DNA from 3 places in the Bradyrhizobium sp. UFLA05-109 genome. Region 2 is predicted to be linked to each of the others. Evidence: predicted binding sites of a transcription regulator. Region 2 holds the regulator's gene; each other region holds the start of a gene.
What was found. The regulator PhoB, encoded in region 2, activates phosphate uptake and scavenging genes when phosphate is short. The targets are predictions, from matches to a motif close to TGTCATNNANCTGTCAT.
Positions count from the first base shown of each region.

Region 1: a site for PhoB is predicted at 1,836-1,852, ahead of pstS (phosphate ABC transporter substrate-binding protein PstS). Genes of this name have one in related genera too.
Region 3: a site for PhoB is predicted at 1,689-1,705, ahead of phnC (phosphonate ABC transporter ATP-binding protein). Genes of this name have one in related genera too.

Region 1 covers NZ_JBBIAR010000032.1:60,072-65,031, reverse strand. The annotation lists gene Q3C01_RS23455 (cation:proton antiporter domain-containing protein) at 1-1,701, shown strand, start outside; gene pstS (phosphate ABC transporter substrate-binding protein PstS) at 1,899-2,948, shown strand; gene Q3C01_RS23445 (RidA family protein) at 3,252-3,728, opposite strand; partial or broken gene Q3C01_RS23440 (efflux RND transporter permease subunit) at 3,803-3,937, opposite strand; gene Q3C01_RS23435 (acetoacetate decarboxylase) at 4,059-4,796, opposite strand; gene Q3C01_RS23430 (patatin-like phospholipase family protein) at 4,854-4,960, opposite strand, start outside.
Region 2 covers NZ_JBBIAR010000042.1:67,581-72,540, forward strand. The annotation lists gene pstB (phosphate ABC transporter ATP-binding protein PstB) at 1-473, shown strand, start outside; gene phoU (phosphate signaling complex protein PhoU) at 485-1,201, shown strand; gene phoB (phosphate regulon transcriptional regulator PhoB) at 1,216-1,923, shown strand; gene Q3C01_RS27860 (GcrA family cell cycle regulator) at 2,008-2,520, opposite strand; gene Q3C01_RS27865 (aspartate aminotransferase family protein) at 2,976-4,184, shown strand; gene argF (ornithine carbamoyltransferase) at 4,184-4,960, shown strand, end outside.
Region 3 covers NZ_JBBIAR010000051.1:47,487-52,446, forward strand. The annotation lists gene Q3C01_RS31040 (alpha-D-ribose 1-methylphosphonate 5-triphosphate diphosphatase) at 1-976, opposite strand, end outside; gene Q3C01_RS31045 (transferase hexapeptide repeat family protein) at 973-1,641, opposite strand; gene phnC (phosphonate ABC transporter ATP-binding protein) at 1,816-2,625, shown strand; gene phnD (phosphonate ABC transporter substrate-binding protein) at 2,679-3,608, shown strand; gene phnE (phosphonate ABC transporter, permease protein PhnE) at 3,685-4,569, shown strand; gene phnE (phosphonate ABC transporter, permease protein PhnE) at 4,566-4,960, shown strand, end outside.

The sequences.
Region 1 (4,960 bases), on a different contig from region 2:
AACTTCATGCGCCGCAATGTCGGCCAGATCATCGTCGCGACCGCCGTCATCGACGACACCATCGGCTGGATCATCATCGCTGTTATCTTCAGCCTCGCATCGCAAGGCACGCTCGATGTCGCTTCCGTCGCCAAGGCCGTGATCGGTACGCTGGCCTTCCTCGCCGTCAGCTTCACCGTCGGCCGGCGGCTGGTGTTCCAGCTCATCCGCTGGGCCAACGATACCCTCGTCAGCACCGCGCCGGTTATTACCGTGATCCTGCTGCTGATGGGCGCCATGGCGCTGATCACACATCTGATAGGCGTGCACACCGTGCTCGGCGCCTTCGTCGCCGGCATCCTGGTCGGGGAGTCCCCGATCCTGACCCGGCAGATCGACGAGCGACTGCGCGGATTGATCTCGAGCTTCTTCATGCCGGTGTTCTTCGGTCTCGCCGGGCTCAGCGCAGATCTCTCGGTGCTTCGCGATCCCTATCTGCTGATGCTCACCGGGCTGCTCGTCCTGATCGCGAGCGTCGGCAAGTTCGGCGGCGCGTTTGTCGGCGGCACCGTAGGCGGTCTGAGCTACCGGGAATCGCTGGCGCTCGCGAGCGGGATGAACGCGCGCGGCTCGACAGAGGTCATCATCGCGACCATCGGCCTCTCCATCGGCGTGCTCAGCCAGAACCTGTTCACGATGATCGTGACGATGGCGATCGTGACGACAATGGCAATGCCGCCGATGCTGCGCGCGGCGCTGTCGAAGCTGCCGATGAACAAGGAAGAGAGGGAGCGGCTGGAGCGCGAGGAATTCGAGAAACGCGGTTTTGTAGCCAATCTCGAGCGGCCCTTGCTGGCGCTGGACGAGAGCGTCAATGCCACCTTTGCTGCCCACATCGCGGGCCTGATCGCCGGCACGCGCGGCCTGCCGATCACGGTGCTGCATATTGGCCGACGAGCGGAGGAACAAAGAAAGGAAAAGGGAGCCAGCGAAGGGGAGAGTCACGAAGCCGTGGTGAAGAAAGCTGCCGAAGCCGTCGCCGGCGATGGCGGCGGAGAGGGTGGCCATGTCGACGTGATCACGCGAACCAGGCGGGCGGAGCTGGGCGAGGCGATCGCCGACGAAGCGCGGAAGGGTTTTGACCTGCTGGTCGTGGGCGTCGACAAGGTCACCGCGACCAAGGACCGTTTCGATCGGAAGGTCGAAGACATCGCAGCGCAGTTCGAAGGACCGCTTGCGATCGTGGCAGCCAAGGGCAAGCACTTGAAGCAACCGATGCCCGACGCGCTCAACATTCTCGTTCCGGTCTCCGGCAGCGGCGTCTCCAAGCGCGGCGCGGAAGTCGCGGTCGCGCTGGCGCAGGCGGGATCAGGCTCGCTCCGCGTGATCTATGTGGCGACGACCCGGGACAAAGGCGCGCAGCGCGGTGCGTCGCGCGGATTGAGCCAGGAGGCAGGCATTCTGAAGGACGCCAGCGATCTCGCCGCCCGTTACGACGTTGACATCACAACGACGTTGCGCGTGAGCCGGGCGCCGGAGGCGGCGATCCTCCGGGAAATCGAAACCACCGATGTCGATCTCGTGGTCATGGGCGTCGACCGCATCCAGGCCGATCGTCTCTCCTTGGGCGGCGTTGCTGATGCGGTGCTCAGGCAGTCGAAGGTTTCGGTGCTTCTGGTATCAAGCGGAGAGGCACGCCAGACGCCCGCAGAGAAAGCCTAGGACTTCACCTCGGCGGCTTCCAGGTCGGGCTCACCAGTCTTGGTTAACCCGTGCGTGTGGCGGCCACTCACAAGCGGGGCCACTTTGGACCCAAAGTGAAACGCGAAATTTGCTGGCGCCGACATTTCGTTTTTGTTACATTTTTGTGACATATGCCACACGTGCTGCTTGCTCGACTTGATAGGGTTGAGTCCATGATGGCGCTTTTCCGGCTACCGTTCATTTTCACCGCCCTTGTCATTGCGACCCAAAGCCTGGCCGCCGAGACCAAGGGTGCGGGCTCCACTTTCGTTTCGCCCGTGATGGCGAAATGGATCGACGCCTACAAGGCGACAACCGGCAACACTGTCACTTATCAAGCGGTGGGCTCGAGCATCGGCGTCGGCTTGATCAAGAAGGAAGCCGTCGATTTTGGCGCGACCGATATGCCGCTCGATCCGAAAGAGCTGGAGAAACTCGGCATGTTGCAATTCCCGATCGTGATCGGGGGCGTCGTTCCGGTCGTCAATATCGAGGGCGTGAAGCCGGGCCAGATTCGCTTCACAGGGCAGATGCTCGCGGACATCTACCTCGGCAGGCTGAGATCATGGAATGATCCGGCCATTCAGGCGATCAACCCTGATCTGAAGCTGCCGGCCAAGTCGATCACCGTCGTCCATCGCATCGATGGGTCCGGGACAACGTTCAACTGGTCGAACTATCTCTCGAAGGTCAGTTCGCAATGGAAGGCGAGCGTAGGAGAGGGCACCTCGGTCGAGTGGCCACTCGGGCTGGGCGGGAAAGGCAATGATGGCGTCGCCTCGCTCGTCAGTCTGGTCCCCGGCTCGATCGGTTACCTTGAATATTCCTACGCGCTGCAACGGCTCGACAGGATCTCCTTCGGCGCGGTGCAGAACAGCGCCGGCAACTTCGTCAGCCCCAATGCCGCATCATTCCAGGCAGCAGCCTCGAGCGCAGCCTGGACGACGGCGAAAGATTTCTATCTCGTTCTCACCAATGCTCCCGGGGAAGATGCATACCCCATCACGGCCACGACATTCGTGTTGATGCACAAGCAACCGAAGTCGCCGGAGAGGGCGGAAACCACCGTCGACTTCGTTCGCTGGTCCCTAGAAAGCGGCAGATCCCAGGCAGAAATGCTCAACTACGTTCCCTTGCCGGCCGCGTTGATTCAGCAAATCGAGTTGTATTGGCAGCAGAGCCTCCAAGCCGCCACGATGTCGGCATCGGCAGCCAGCAAGCAATGACATCTGAGGCGTTGTGCGCGTGGGAGCACCGCGTGCTCTGTGCTTGGCTTGCCGAGCGCCGCGGCACGGCCGATGACGATGGCATTACTGCCTCCCGTGGCGCTGTGTCGCCGCAGCCCGCCACCCACACCAATCGGCAAGTCCGTAACACACCACGATCTTGCACTACGCGTCGTGGACCTCGCGCTTTCGCAAGGTGGCCCGGTTATCCTTCAACAGCGGCCATACCGAGCACTTCCGGGATCGACGTCATGGGCCAGAAGCGGTCATCCAGCGTCAGAGTGATCGCATCCGACCAACCACCTATTTGCGGGCGAACGCCCAGCATTCCAACTCTACTTGGGCACCCAAAGCCAAACCGTTAGCGCCCAGCGCGGAACGCGCGGGCATATGCTCTGGTTTGAAATACGTCACATAAACCTTGTTGAATGCACCCCATTTTGACATGTCCGCGAGCATTGCGGTGCATTTGAAAACGTCGTCGAAAGTCAGGCCGTTTCCCTTCAAGACCTCTCCGATATTCTCCATCGTCTGCTTCGTCTCCGGTTCTATCCCACCCGAAGCCAACTCCATTTTGCCCGGCAAGACGCCGATTGCCCCTGACATATACAAAACGTCTCCAACCCGTACTGCCTGACTGAATGGCAATTTCGCCGCTGCCGCCGCAGGCGAGTTGTAGAAGTGAACTTGTTCGGTTTCCGCCGGTACCGGAGTGACAAACGAGATAGCGAACCCACCTGTACCAACCAACGTGAGCGCAGTGTTGAACAGTTTGTTCATTTCACCCTCCTCTTGGTGCTCTGAACTCCCGCCGCTTCATTCGATCCTCAATCAACGCTTGAGGACGACCAACGGAGGGTAACACGGCAGGTCGGGGCCAGCATGCCCGAAAACACGGTGACGCCGATCGACTTGCGGGCGCTGGCGCCAGCGCCGGTTGCGAGCACCAGCCGCACGACGCCGAGGATGAAGGCGAACGACGTCATCACCAATGCGGCGTAGGTCGGCGCTCTCAGTTCAGGCGTGAGGTGGGACCGCCCGCAAGACGTCCTTGAAGACGGCGAACTGCGCTTGAGACGCGCGCGGGCTGCATGAGCCAGCCTTCGCCTTTCAGCGCAAGTAGTCGTGCACGACCTTGCCCAGGCCGAGGGTCAGATCGGCGATAACGTGGACGCCCGACAAGACCTCGAGCACTGGCAGTTCGGCCACCGGTGCCAGCGCATGCGCGTGGAGGTCGAGCGCGGCCGGGCCGGTCCAGGCGCCTTTGACGGTAATGTCCTCGAGATAGTACTCGACGAGCTCGCAGATGCGCGGTGTGCCGTCGACATGCGGAATGATCTTGAGGAGGAAGTTCGGCGCCGCGAGCGATGCCTTCACCGCCGCCAAATCCGAAGTCTTGTGCTTGTAGCCCATTGAGCCGGTGGCGATGCGCACCGGGCCGTAGTCGAGCGTGCCGACAAGCGCGTCGATCTCGATGTGTAGCGTAGGATCGGCGAGCTTCTTGGGGAAGCCCCAGAGCTCGCGGCCGCCGGCGATCGGCCCCTCGTCGTTGAGGAACATGCAGTGCGAATAGCCGCCCTGGCGGCCGCGGAACGTGACCGGAATGACCTGGCCCGTCTCGGTGTAGTCGCCGAAGCCGGTCGAATCCGGCATGCGGATGAACTCGTATTTGACTATGTCGCCGTCCGACACAAGTGGCTCCGGCACCAGTGCGCGCAGCTTCTCCGGATCGGTTCGGTAGGTAATGATCAGATACTCGCGATTGACGAAGCGATAGGGCCCCGGCGGATAGGCCGGGCTCGTCAATGGCATCGCAAATGCTCGCTCGCGAATGTCGTTTTCTCTCATCGCTGAATCTCCTGATGTATGTGTGTCGAAGGGGCGCCGCGTCTCGCGGCCCGCGGCTCAATCGCGATCACCGCTAAAGTCGAAGATGGTCAACTCGTGGCCATTGCCGGCGCGCTCGAGTACCTCGGGATGGCGCAGCGTGCGCATGGCGTCGTGGTAGCCGG
Region 2 (4,960 bases):
CGCCGTTCCCGATGACGATCTATGAGAACATCGCCTTCGGCATCCGCCTCTATGAGAAGATCTCCAAGTCCGAGATGGACGACCGGGTCGAGAAGGCGCTGCGCGGTGGTGCGCTGTGGAACGAAGTCAAGGACAAGCTCAACGCCTCCGGCCTGTCGCTCTCCGGTGGCCAGCAGCAGCGTCTCTGCATCGCCCGCACCGTGGCGGTGCGCCCCGAGGTGATCCTGTTCGACGAGCCCTGCTCGGCGCTCGATCCGATCTCGACCGCCAAGGTCGAGGAGCTGATCCAGGAGCTCGCCGAGAACTACACGATCGCGATCGTCACCCACAACATGCAGCAGGCGGCGCGCGTCTCCGACAAGACCGCCTTCATGTATCTCGGCGAGCTCATCGAGTTCGACGAGACCAGCAAGATCTTCACGTCGCCCAGCGACCGGCGTACCCAGGACTACATCACCGGCCGCTTCGGCTGAGGAGACAGGAAATGGCTTCTGAACATACCGCAAAGGCCTTCGACACCGACCTCCAGGAGCTTACGCGGCTCGTTGCGGAGATGGGTGGCCTTGCCGAGCGCATGATCGTCGATTCCGTCGATGCGCTGATCCGCCGTGACGTCGCGCTCGGCCAGCGCGTGGTAGCAACCGACGCCGAGATCGACGCGCTCCAGAAGAAGATCGAGGAGCGCGCCGTGCTCACGATCGCGCGCCGCCAGCCGATGGCTGTCGACCTGCGCGAGATCGTCGGCGCCATGCGCGTTGCGACCGATCTGGAGCGCATCGGCGACCTCGCCAAGAACATGGGCAAGCGCGTCGCCGCGCTCGAGACCGATTTCCATCCGCTAAAGCTGTTCCGCGGCCTGGAGCACATGACCGACCTCGTGCAGCAGCAGGTCAAGTCGGTGCTGGACGCCTATGCCGCGCATGATCTGCCAGCGGCGATGATGGTGTGGAAGGGCGACGAGGAGGTCGACGCGATCTGCACTTCGCTGTTCCGCGAGCTCCTGACCTACATGATGGAGGATCCGCGCAACATTTCGTTCTGCATCCATTTGATGTTCTGCGCCAAGAATATCGAGCGGATCGGCGACCATGCGACCAACATCGCCGAGACCGTCTTCTATATGATCGAAGGTCAGGCCATCGCGGACAAGCGTCCGAAGGGCGACATGACCACCTTCGCCACGACCGTGCCGAACACTTAAGGAGCGACGACGCCATGGGCGCACGCATTCTGGTTGTTGAGGACGAGGAAGCGCTGACCGAGCTATTGCGCTATAACCTCGAAGGCGACGGCTACGATGTCGAGACGGTGATGCGCGGCGACGACGCCGACACCCGTCTCAAAGAGCACATCCCCGACCTGATCGTGCTCGACTGGATGCTGCCGGGCCTGTCCGGCATCGAGCTGTGTCGCAGGCTTCGCGCCAGGCCCGAGACCAAGCAGCTGCCGATCATCATGCTCACGGCGCGCGGTGAGGAGAGCGAGCGGGTGCGCGGGCTTGCGACCGGCGCCGACGACTACATCGTCAAGCCGTTCTCGGTGCCCGAGTTGCTCGCACGCGTGAAGGGCCTCCTGCGGCGTGCAAGCCCCGAGCGGCTTGCGACCATACTCGCCTATGGCGACATCGAGCTCGACCGCGAGAAGCGCCGCGTCGCCCGCTCGGGCAGGCCGATCGACCTCGGCCCGACCGAATATCGCCTCCTGGAGTTCTTCCTGGAGCATCCCGGCCGGGTGTTCTCGCGCGAGCAGCTGCTCGACAGCGTCTGGGGCCGTGACATCTATATCGATGAGCGCACCGTCGACGTCCATATCGGCCGTCTGCGCAAGCTGCTCAATCTCGGCCGCGAGCAGGATCCGATCCGCACGGTCCGCGGCGCCGGCTACGCGCTGGATGATCGTTTCGCGAAGGCTGAGCAAACGTAAAAAAAAGCGCGCCAAATGGCGCGCTGACGTTTCTCGATCAGGCGTCCCGGCCCTGCGCCGGGACGTTGTCGTTTGTGGCTGAACTCAGCGTGTTCCCGGCTTAGCCGGTGCGCGCCGACGATCCGCCGCCGGCTGGTAGGCGACGCGCGAGTGCTGCGCGCAATAGGGCAGGCCCGAGAGCGACTTGCCGCCGCAGAAGAAGAAATCCGGGCTCGAGGGATCGCCGACCGGCCAGTGGCAGGTCGCTTCGTTGAGCTCGAGCAGCGACAGGCGCTGGCTCATCGGTACGACATTGTCATAGGTGATGGGATCGGGCTCCACCTCGACCTCGAAGGCTTGGGCGAGGGCGGTGTTGCCGCGCGAGATCGGCCGGCTCACCCGCATCATGTGCTGCGCGGGGCGTGCCTTGCGCGGCCGGGGAGCCGCCGAGGACGGGGTCTTGGCGCGACCGGACAGGCCCAGCCGGTGCACCTTGCCGATTACGGCGTTGCGCGTCACATTCCCGAGTTCGGCAGCGATCTGGCTGGCCGAAAGCCCGGCTTCCCAGAGCTTTTTCAATTGCTCGACGCGATCGTCGGACCAGGTCAAAACCGTCATTGCACCCTTCCCCTCGCCGCGCGCCAGCCAATCCTTGGGGCCACGTGGCGATGTCTAAGCCTCGAAAAACCCGTGCCGTCAGAATCCCTTAAGGCTCGCCGGGCGCGAAAAACGCACCTGAACGTTACGCCGGTACATGAGGACTTAGAGGATCAGAACTGCTGCACGAGATGTCGTATCTGACAGGAGAAACGCTACAATATGGCGTGACTCCCGCGCAAGAGTCTGCGGCTCCGCGTCCACATGTTCCGTCTTAAAAAACTCTCAAAATCGCCACCGCAAGACTACGGGCCGCGCGCCTCGCACGGCCTTCTGGCGGCATTGACAGCGGTTTTTCCAAGCATAAAATGGTGTCACGTGCCGCCCTTAAAAGGCGGCACGTTTCGTTTTCCGGGCAGGTCAATGATGCGCTGCGCAACGCAGCCTCAGCCGGCCCCAACATCCAAGTGACCGTCATGACCAAGAGCGCCGCGACGCATCTGCTTCCCGTTTTCGCCAGGGCCGAGCTCGGCTTCGAGCGCGGCGAAGGCTGCTGGCTGGTCGCAACCAGTGGCGAGCGCTATCTCGATTTCACATCGGGTGTCGCCGTGAATGCGCTCGGTCACGCACATCCGCATCTGGTCAAGGCCCTGCAGGAGCAGGCGACAAAGCTCTGGCACATGTCGAACCTGTTCCAGAGCCCGGATGGCGAGAAGCTCGCGGTCAGGCTCTGCAACGAGAGCTTTGCGGACTTCGTGTTCTTCTGCAATTCCGGCGCTGAGGCGATGGAATGCGTGATCAAGGTGGTGCGCCGCTATCACGCCACCAAGGGCCATCCCGAGCGCTACCGCATGATCACTTTCGAGGGCGCGTTCCACGGCCGCACGCTGGCAACGCTCGCTGCCACGGGGTCTGCAAAATATCTCGAAGGCTTTGGTCCGCCGATGGACGGGTTCGACCAGGTGCCGCATGGCGATCTGGAAGCCGTCAAGAAGGCGATCGGCCCACAGACTGCGGGCATCCTGATCGAGCCGATCCAGGGCGAGGGCGGCGTGCGCTCTGCTCCTCCCGCATTCTATCGCGCGCTGCGCCAGCTCTGTGACGAGCATGGGCTGTTGCTCGCCTTCGACGAGGTGCAGACCGGCATGGGCCGCACCGGCGAACTCTTTGCACATCGCCGCCTCGGCGTAACCCCCGACGTGATGTCGCTTGCGAAAGCACTCGGCGGCGGCTTTCCGATCGGCGCGTGCCTTGCGACCGCCGAGGCGGCCTCCGGCATGACGCCCGGCTCGCACGGCTCGACTTTCGGCGGCAATCCGCTCGCCGTGTCCGCGGCGAACGCCGTGCTCGACGTCATGCTCAAGCCCGGTTTCTTCGATCACGTGCAGAAGATGTCGCTGCTGCTCAAGCAGAAGCTCGCCTCCGTGATCGACCGCCATCCGGATGTCGTCAGCGAAGTGCGCGGCGAGGGGCTGTTGATCGGCCTCAAGGCCGTGGTGCCTTCGGGCGATCTTGCCACGGCGCTGCGCAACGAAAAGCTGCTCACCGTCGGCGCCGGCGACAATGTGGTGCGCTTCCTGCCGCCCTTGATCGTCACCGAGGCGGAAATCGAGGAGGGCATCGCGCGGCTCGAGCGCGCCTGCACCGCGATTGAATCCACTCTCAAGACGCCGGCGGCAAGCTGATGAGCAAGACGCCCAAGCACTTTCTGGATATCAACGAGCTGCCGCTGTCGGAGCTCAAGAGCATGCTCGCCGCCTCCTCGGCCATGAAGGCAAAGCAGAAGGCGCATCAGCCGGTCAAGCCGCTCGAAGGCAAGACGCTGGCGATGATCTTCGAGCGGCCGTCGACGCGGACGCGGGTGTCGTTCGATGTCGCCATGCGCCAGCTCGGAGGCGAGCCCATCATGCTCACCGGCGCCGAGATGCAGCTCGGCCGCGGCGAGACCATCGCCGACACCGCGCGCGTGCTGTCGCGCTATGTCGATGCCATCATGATCCGCATCCTCAATCACGATGCGCTGCTCGAGCTCGCGGCGAACGCGACAGTGCCTGTCATCAACGGACTGACGCGGCGCTCGCATCCGTGCCAGGTGATGGCCGATCTCATGACCTATGAGGAGCATCGCGGGCCGATCGAGGGCAAGACAGTGGCCTGGACCGGCGACGACAACAACGTTCTCGCCTCCTGGGCGCATGCCGCCGAGCGCTTCAAGTTCAACCTCAATGTCGCGACCCCGCCGGAGCTCGCGCCGAAAAAGGCGATGCGCGACTGGGTCAAGGCGACGGGCGCTCCGATCATGCTGGGCACCGATCCGGAAGCTGCGGTGCGCGGCGCCGATTGCGTCGTCACCGACACTTGGGTCTCGATGGGCGACAAGGAGGGCGAGCGTCGCCACAACGTGCTCAAGCCCTACCAGGTCAACGCCCAGCTAATGTCGCTCGCCAAGCCCGATGCGCTG
Region 3 (4,960 bases), on a different contig from region 2:
TCCAGGCCTGCGCCAGTGGAAGCACGCCATCAGCGGCGAGCCGGAAGGCGGCGAGCAATTGCGCCGGATAGTAATAGTCGGAGGCCAGCACCGAGCAGAGCCCTTTGGCGATCATGTCGGACGCCTTGGTCCAGCCGGTATGGCTGCCGCCACGCACCACATTCGGCGCGCCATAGATGATGGCGTCGCCTGCGCTTGCTGCTTCCCGCGCGGTTTCCTCGTTGACTGGAAATTCGGCGATCGTGGCGCCCATGTCACGATACGCCTTGCGCATCGCCGGCGTTGCGTCGTCATGCGAGAGCATCCGCACCTCGGCCGCGCGCACCGCGGCAGCAAGCCGCGCAGTCGTCGCCGGGACGTCCGCCGCGCGAGCGGCGATACGGCCGACCAGCTCTTCAAAAGCCGTGTCGGACAGTCCGGTCCGGTCAACCAAGCGGCCGCGCTTGTTCGGCTTTGCCAGATCGCGGATGGTCGCAGCCATGTGATCGTTGAAGGCGAACAGATCGATCCGTCCTTCGGCGAGCCATTGGCCGATCTCGTCCTCTGCATCGAGATTGTAGGTCTCGTGCCGTAGATGGAAGCGGGTGTCGGCAGCCAATTGCGGGCGTAGCCGCTCGATCGCCTCCAGCAGGCGCCGCGCATTGTCGCCAGAGCGCAGGCCCGGTTCCCACGACCATGTCGTGCCATGGAAGACGGTGGTGATGCCGTTGCTGACGACCTGCCGGTCGCTGTCGGCGAGCGCCACGTCGATCGGGAAGTCGACGCCCGGGCGCGGCATCATCTGCCGCTCGAAGGCATCGCCATGCAGGTCGACGATGCCCGGCAGGAGCAAAAGATTGCGGGCGTCGATCGCAAGCGGTACGCGACCGCGGCCGCGGTCGATCGCTGCGATGTCCTGTCCGGAAACGACGAGTGAGGTTTCGACGATCTCCGTGCCGATCAGGGCCCGGCCGCCTTCAAGGAATATTTCGGTCACGCGAGGACGCTTCGCTTGCTGGGAGAGGATTGGTTGGCAACGATCCGTGCTTCGTACTTTGCGAGGAAATCTTCAATCCCGAGCTTGCGGAAATCAGGCAAGGCCTCACGCAAGCTTTCGTGATCCCAGTCCCACCACGCGAGCCTTGCCAGGCGGCCGGCGATCTCGTCGGAGAACCGCCGCCGGACCGGGCGGGCCGGATTACCTGCGACGATCGTGTAGGCGGGCACGTCCTTGGTGACGATGGCACCTGCGGCTACCACGGCGCCGGTGCCGATATTGCGGCCCGGCAGCACGATCGCACCGTGGCCGATCCAGACGTCATGGCCGATGCGGACGTGATGCTGGCGCCGCCACTCGAAGAACTCGGCCTCGTCGCTCTCACCCGGAAAATAGGCACTCGCGCGATAGGTGAAATGCGCCTGGCTGGCGCGCTGCATCGGGTGATTGCCGGGATTGATGCGCGTCATCGCCGCGATCGAGCAGAATTTTCCGATTGTCGTGTAGGTGATCTGGGAATCGTTCACAACGTAGGAATAGTCGCCCATCGTCACCTCGTGCAGGATCGTGCGCGCGCCGACCTCGCAATAGGCGCCGAGCTTGATCTCGTGCAGCTTGGCGGTGGGATCGATGGTCGGTTGGACCGAAAGCGCTTTGGCGACCATGGTGCATCCGTCAAAAGGGGGGAGGGATCTCGTCTTCGAGCGGCTTGATGACGATGTCATGACGCAGAGATGACGGGGGACGAGGTGCGTAGGATCGCCGCACCGCAGTGGCCCTGTCACACAAATGTAAAGCGGCGGCGTTAGCGGTGGCCCCAGCTAGTTGGGAGCCCCTGCATGCTGGTGCTTGAAGGTCTGACGTGCCGCTTCGGCACAAAAGCCGCGGTGGATGGTGCTTCGTTTGAGATCACCCCCGGCGGCTTTGTCGGCGTGATCGGCCGTTCCGGCGCTGGCAAGTCGACCTTGCTGCGGACCATCAATCGCCTGGTGACACCAACAGAGGGACGCATCCTGTTCGACGGCGTCGACGTCACCGCGCTGCGCGGCAAGGAGCTGCGGCAATGGCGCGCCCGCGCTGCGATGATCTTCCAGCAGTTCAATCTCGTCGGCCGTCTCGACGTGCTCACCAACGTGCTGATGGGACGCCTTGCCGCGATGCCGGCCTGGCGCTCGCTCACGCAGACCTGGCTGGAAGAGGACAAGGCGCTGGCGATGTCGGCGCTGGAGCAGTTCGACATGGCCTCGCTCGCGGCCCAGCGCACTGACCAGCTTTCCGGTGGCCAGCAGCAGCGCGTCGCGATCGCCCGCGCGCTGGTGCAGCAGCCCGATCTCATCCTAGCCGACGAGCCGATCGCCTCGCTCGACCCGCGCAACACCAAAATCGTGATGGATGCGTTGCTGCGCATCAACAAGCATTTCGGCATCACCGTGATCTGCAACCTGCATTCGCTCGATCTGGCGCGCAGCTACTGCGATCGCCTGATCGGCATGGCGGCGGGCCGCGTGGTGTTCGATGGCGCGCCGTCGGCGCTCACCGAGCACGTGGCGCGCGAGCTCTACGATCTCGAAGCCAGTGAAGTCATGGGCGGCACGCCGCTGCCCGCGCCCGAAGGTGTTCCGGCACTCGGCACCGCTGCCGCCGCCTGAGCGGCGACCCAATTTTTTTGTGTTCACCGCGTTCAACCGATCAAGAGGGTATCATGATCACTCGTCGCATCGTCCTTGCCGGCGCCGCCGCACTGGCTTTCTCCGCTTCCGCTTCCGCCGAGGATTGGAGGGCAAAATATCCGGAGATCACCTTTGCGGCGATCCCGGCCGAGAACGGCTCGGGCACTACCGAGCGCTACGCCCCCTTCATCAGCTATCTGTCCAAGGAACTCGGCATCAAGGTCACGCTGCGTGTTGCAAATGACTACGCTGCCCTCATCGAGGGCCAGCGCGCCGGCAATATCCATATCGGCTATTACGGTCCGGCGTCCTTTGCGCGCGCCCGCCTCACCGGCGTGAAGACCGATGCCTTCGTCATCGACGTCAATTCCGACGGCTCGAAGGGCTATTACTCCGTGTTCTACGTGCTGGCGAAGTCGCCGTACCAGAAGATCGAGGACCTCAAGGGCAAGAATCTCGGGCTTGTTGACCCGAATTCCACGTCCGGCAACAACATGCCCCGCTTCAAGCTGAACGCGATGGGCATCGATCCCGATGCCTACTTCTCCAAGGTGGTCTTCACCGGCAGCCACGAGAACGCCGTTCTCGCGCTCGCCCAGGGCACCGTCGACGTCGCCGCCAATTGGTGGAACGCCGATGACGACTCCAACCTGACCCGCATGCTCAACAAGGGCATGGTAAAGTCGGCCGACGGCACCGTGATGAAGAAGGAGGACTTCCGCATCATCGTGAAGTCCGACCTCATCATCAACGACCCCTATGCCTATCTCAGCGATCTGCCCGAGGACATGAAGGCCGCGATCAAGAAGGCCTTCCTGGAGGCGGCGCAGAAGGATCCCGAGGCATTCAAGAAGCTCTCCGACGGCAAGAACAAGCCTTGGGAGCCGATCGCCACCGACGACTACAACAAGACGATCGAGCTGATCAAATTCGTCGACAATCTGCGTAAGAAGGCGTCCTGATCGAACGGGACGACGCACCTGGAGCCGGGTCAATTGACCCGGCTCTTTTCTATGTCGAGCCTTGTCCGCTGACCCCATGACCATCGCGGTTTCGATCCTTCCCGAGCAGCAACTGACTGCGCTGAACGCGGCCTATCGCCACGCGGTGGCGCGCAAGCGCCTGCGGCTGTTCGCTGGCGCTACGCTGTTCATCGCCGCGCTGATCCTCGCCGCGATCGGGGCCGAGGTGAATTTGCGGACGCTCTTCACCTATTTCGGCAATTTCGTCAGCTATTTTGACCGTATCCTCACCCTCGACAGCGGCCAGCGTGTCTGGACCGATCCCGGCGAATGGCTGTGGGGCTGGTACAAATGGGGCAAGCTGCTCGGCGAGACGCTGCTGATCAGCTATGTCGGCACCCTGATCGGCGCGGTCTGCGCCTTCTGCCTGAATTTTTTCGCCGCTGAGAACACCTCGCCAGCGCCCTGGTTGCGCTTCACCGTGCGCCGCCTGCTCGAATTCGCCCGCACCGTGCCGGGTATCGTGTTTGCCCTTATCTTCGTCATGGCCTTCGGGCTCGGGCCGATGGCCGGCGTGCTGGCGATCGCCATTCACTCCACCGGCGCGCTCGGCAAGCTGTTTTCCGAGATCGTGGAGAATGCGGACATGAAGCCGGTCGAAGGCGTGCGCTCGACCGGCGCGAGCTGGCTGTCCTGCATGCGCTTTGCCGTGCTGCCGCAGGTTTCCGCCGGCTATGTCAGCTACGCGCTGCTGCGCTTCGAGATCAATGTCCGCGAATCCTCGGTGATGGGTTTCGTCGGTGCTGGCGGCATCGGCCAGGAGCTCGTGGTCGCGATCCGCAAGTTCTATTACTCCGACGTCAGCGCGATCCTGCTGATGATCGTGCTTACGATCTTCGTCATCGACATCACGACCGGCTGGCTGCGCGCGCGGCTGTTCGGCAAGGATGCACGGTCATGAAGCAGTTCGAGAAGCCCGACACCGCGGCGCTGCGGACAAAATATCCCGATGCCTTCGAGCGGCCGGCGGCCGCGCGTCTGGCGACGCCGGCCATGATCGTGGCGGCGCTCGCTGTCTTCATCTTCGGCCTACACGATCTCGGCTTCGAGCCGGCAAAGTTCATCGCAGGCCTCAAGCAGCTCGGCTGGATCACCATGATGATGATCCCGCCCGATCCAGGAACGTCGCTGCCGCTTTATCTCAAGGCGCTCGGCGAGACGCTGTCGATCGCGCTGCTCGGCACCACCCTCGCCGCAACGCTGGCCCTGCCGGTCTCGCTGCTGGCGGCGCGCAACATCGTGCCGCCGAACATCATTCGCTTCCCGGTGCGGCGCTTCCTCGATTCGATCCG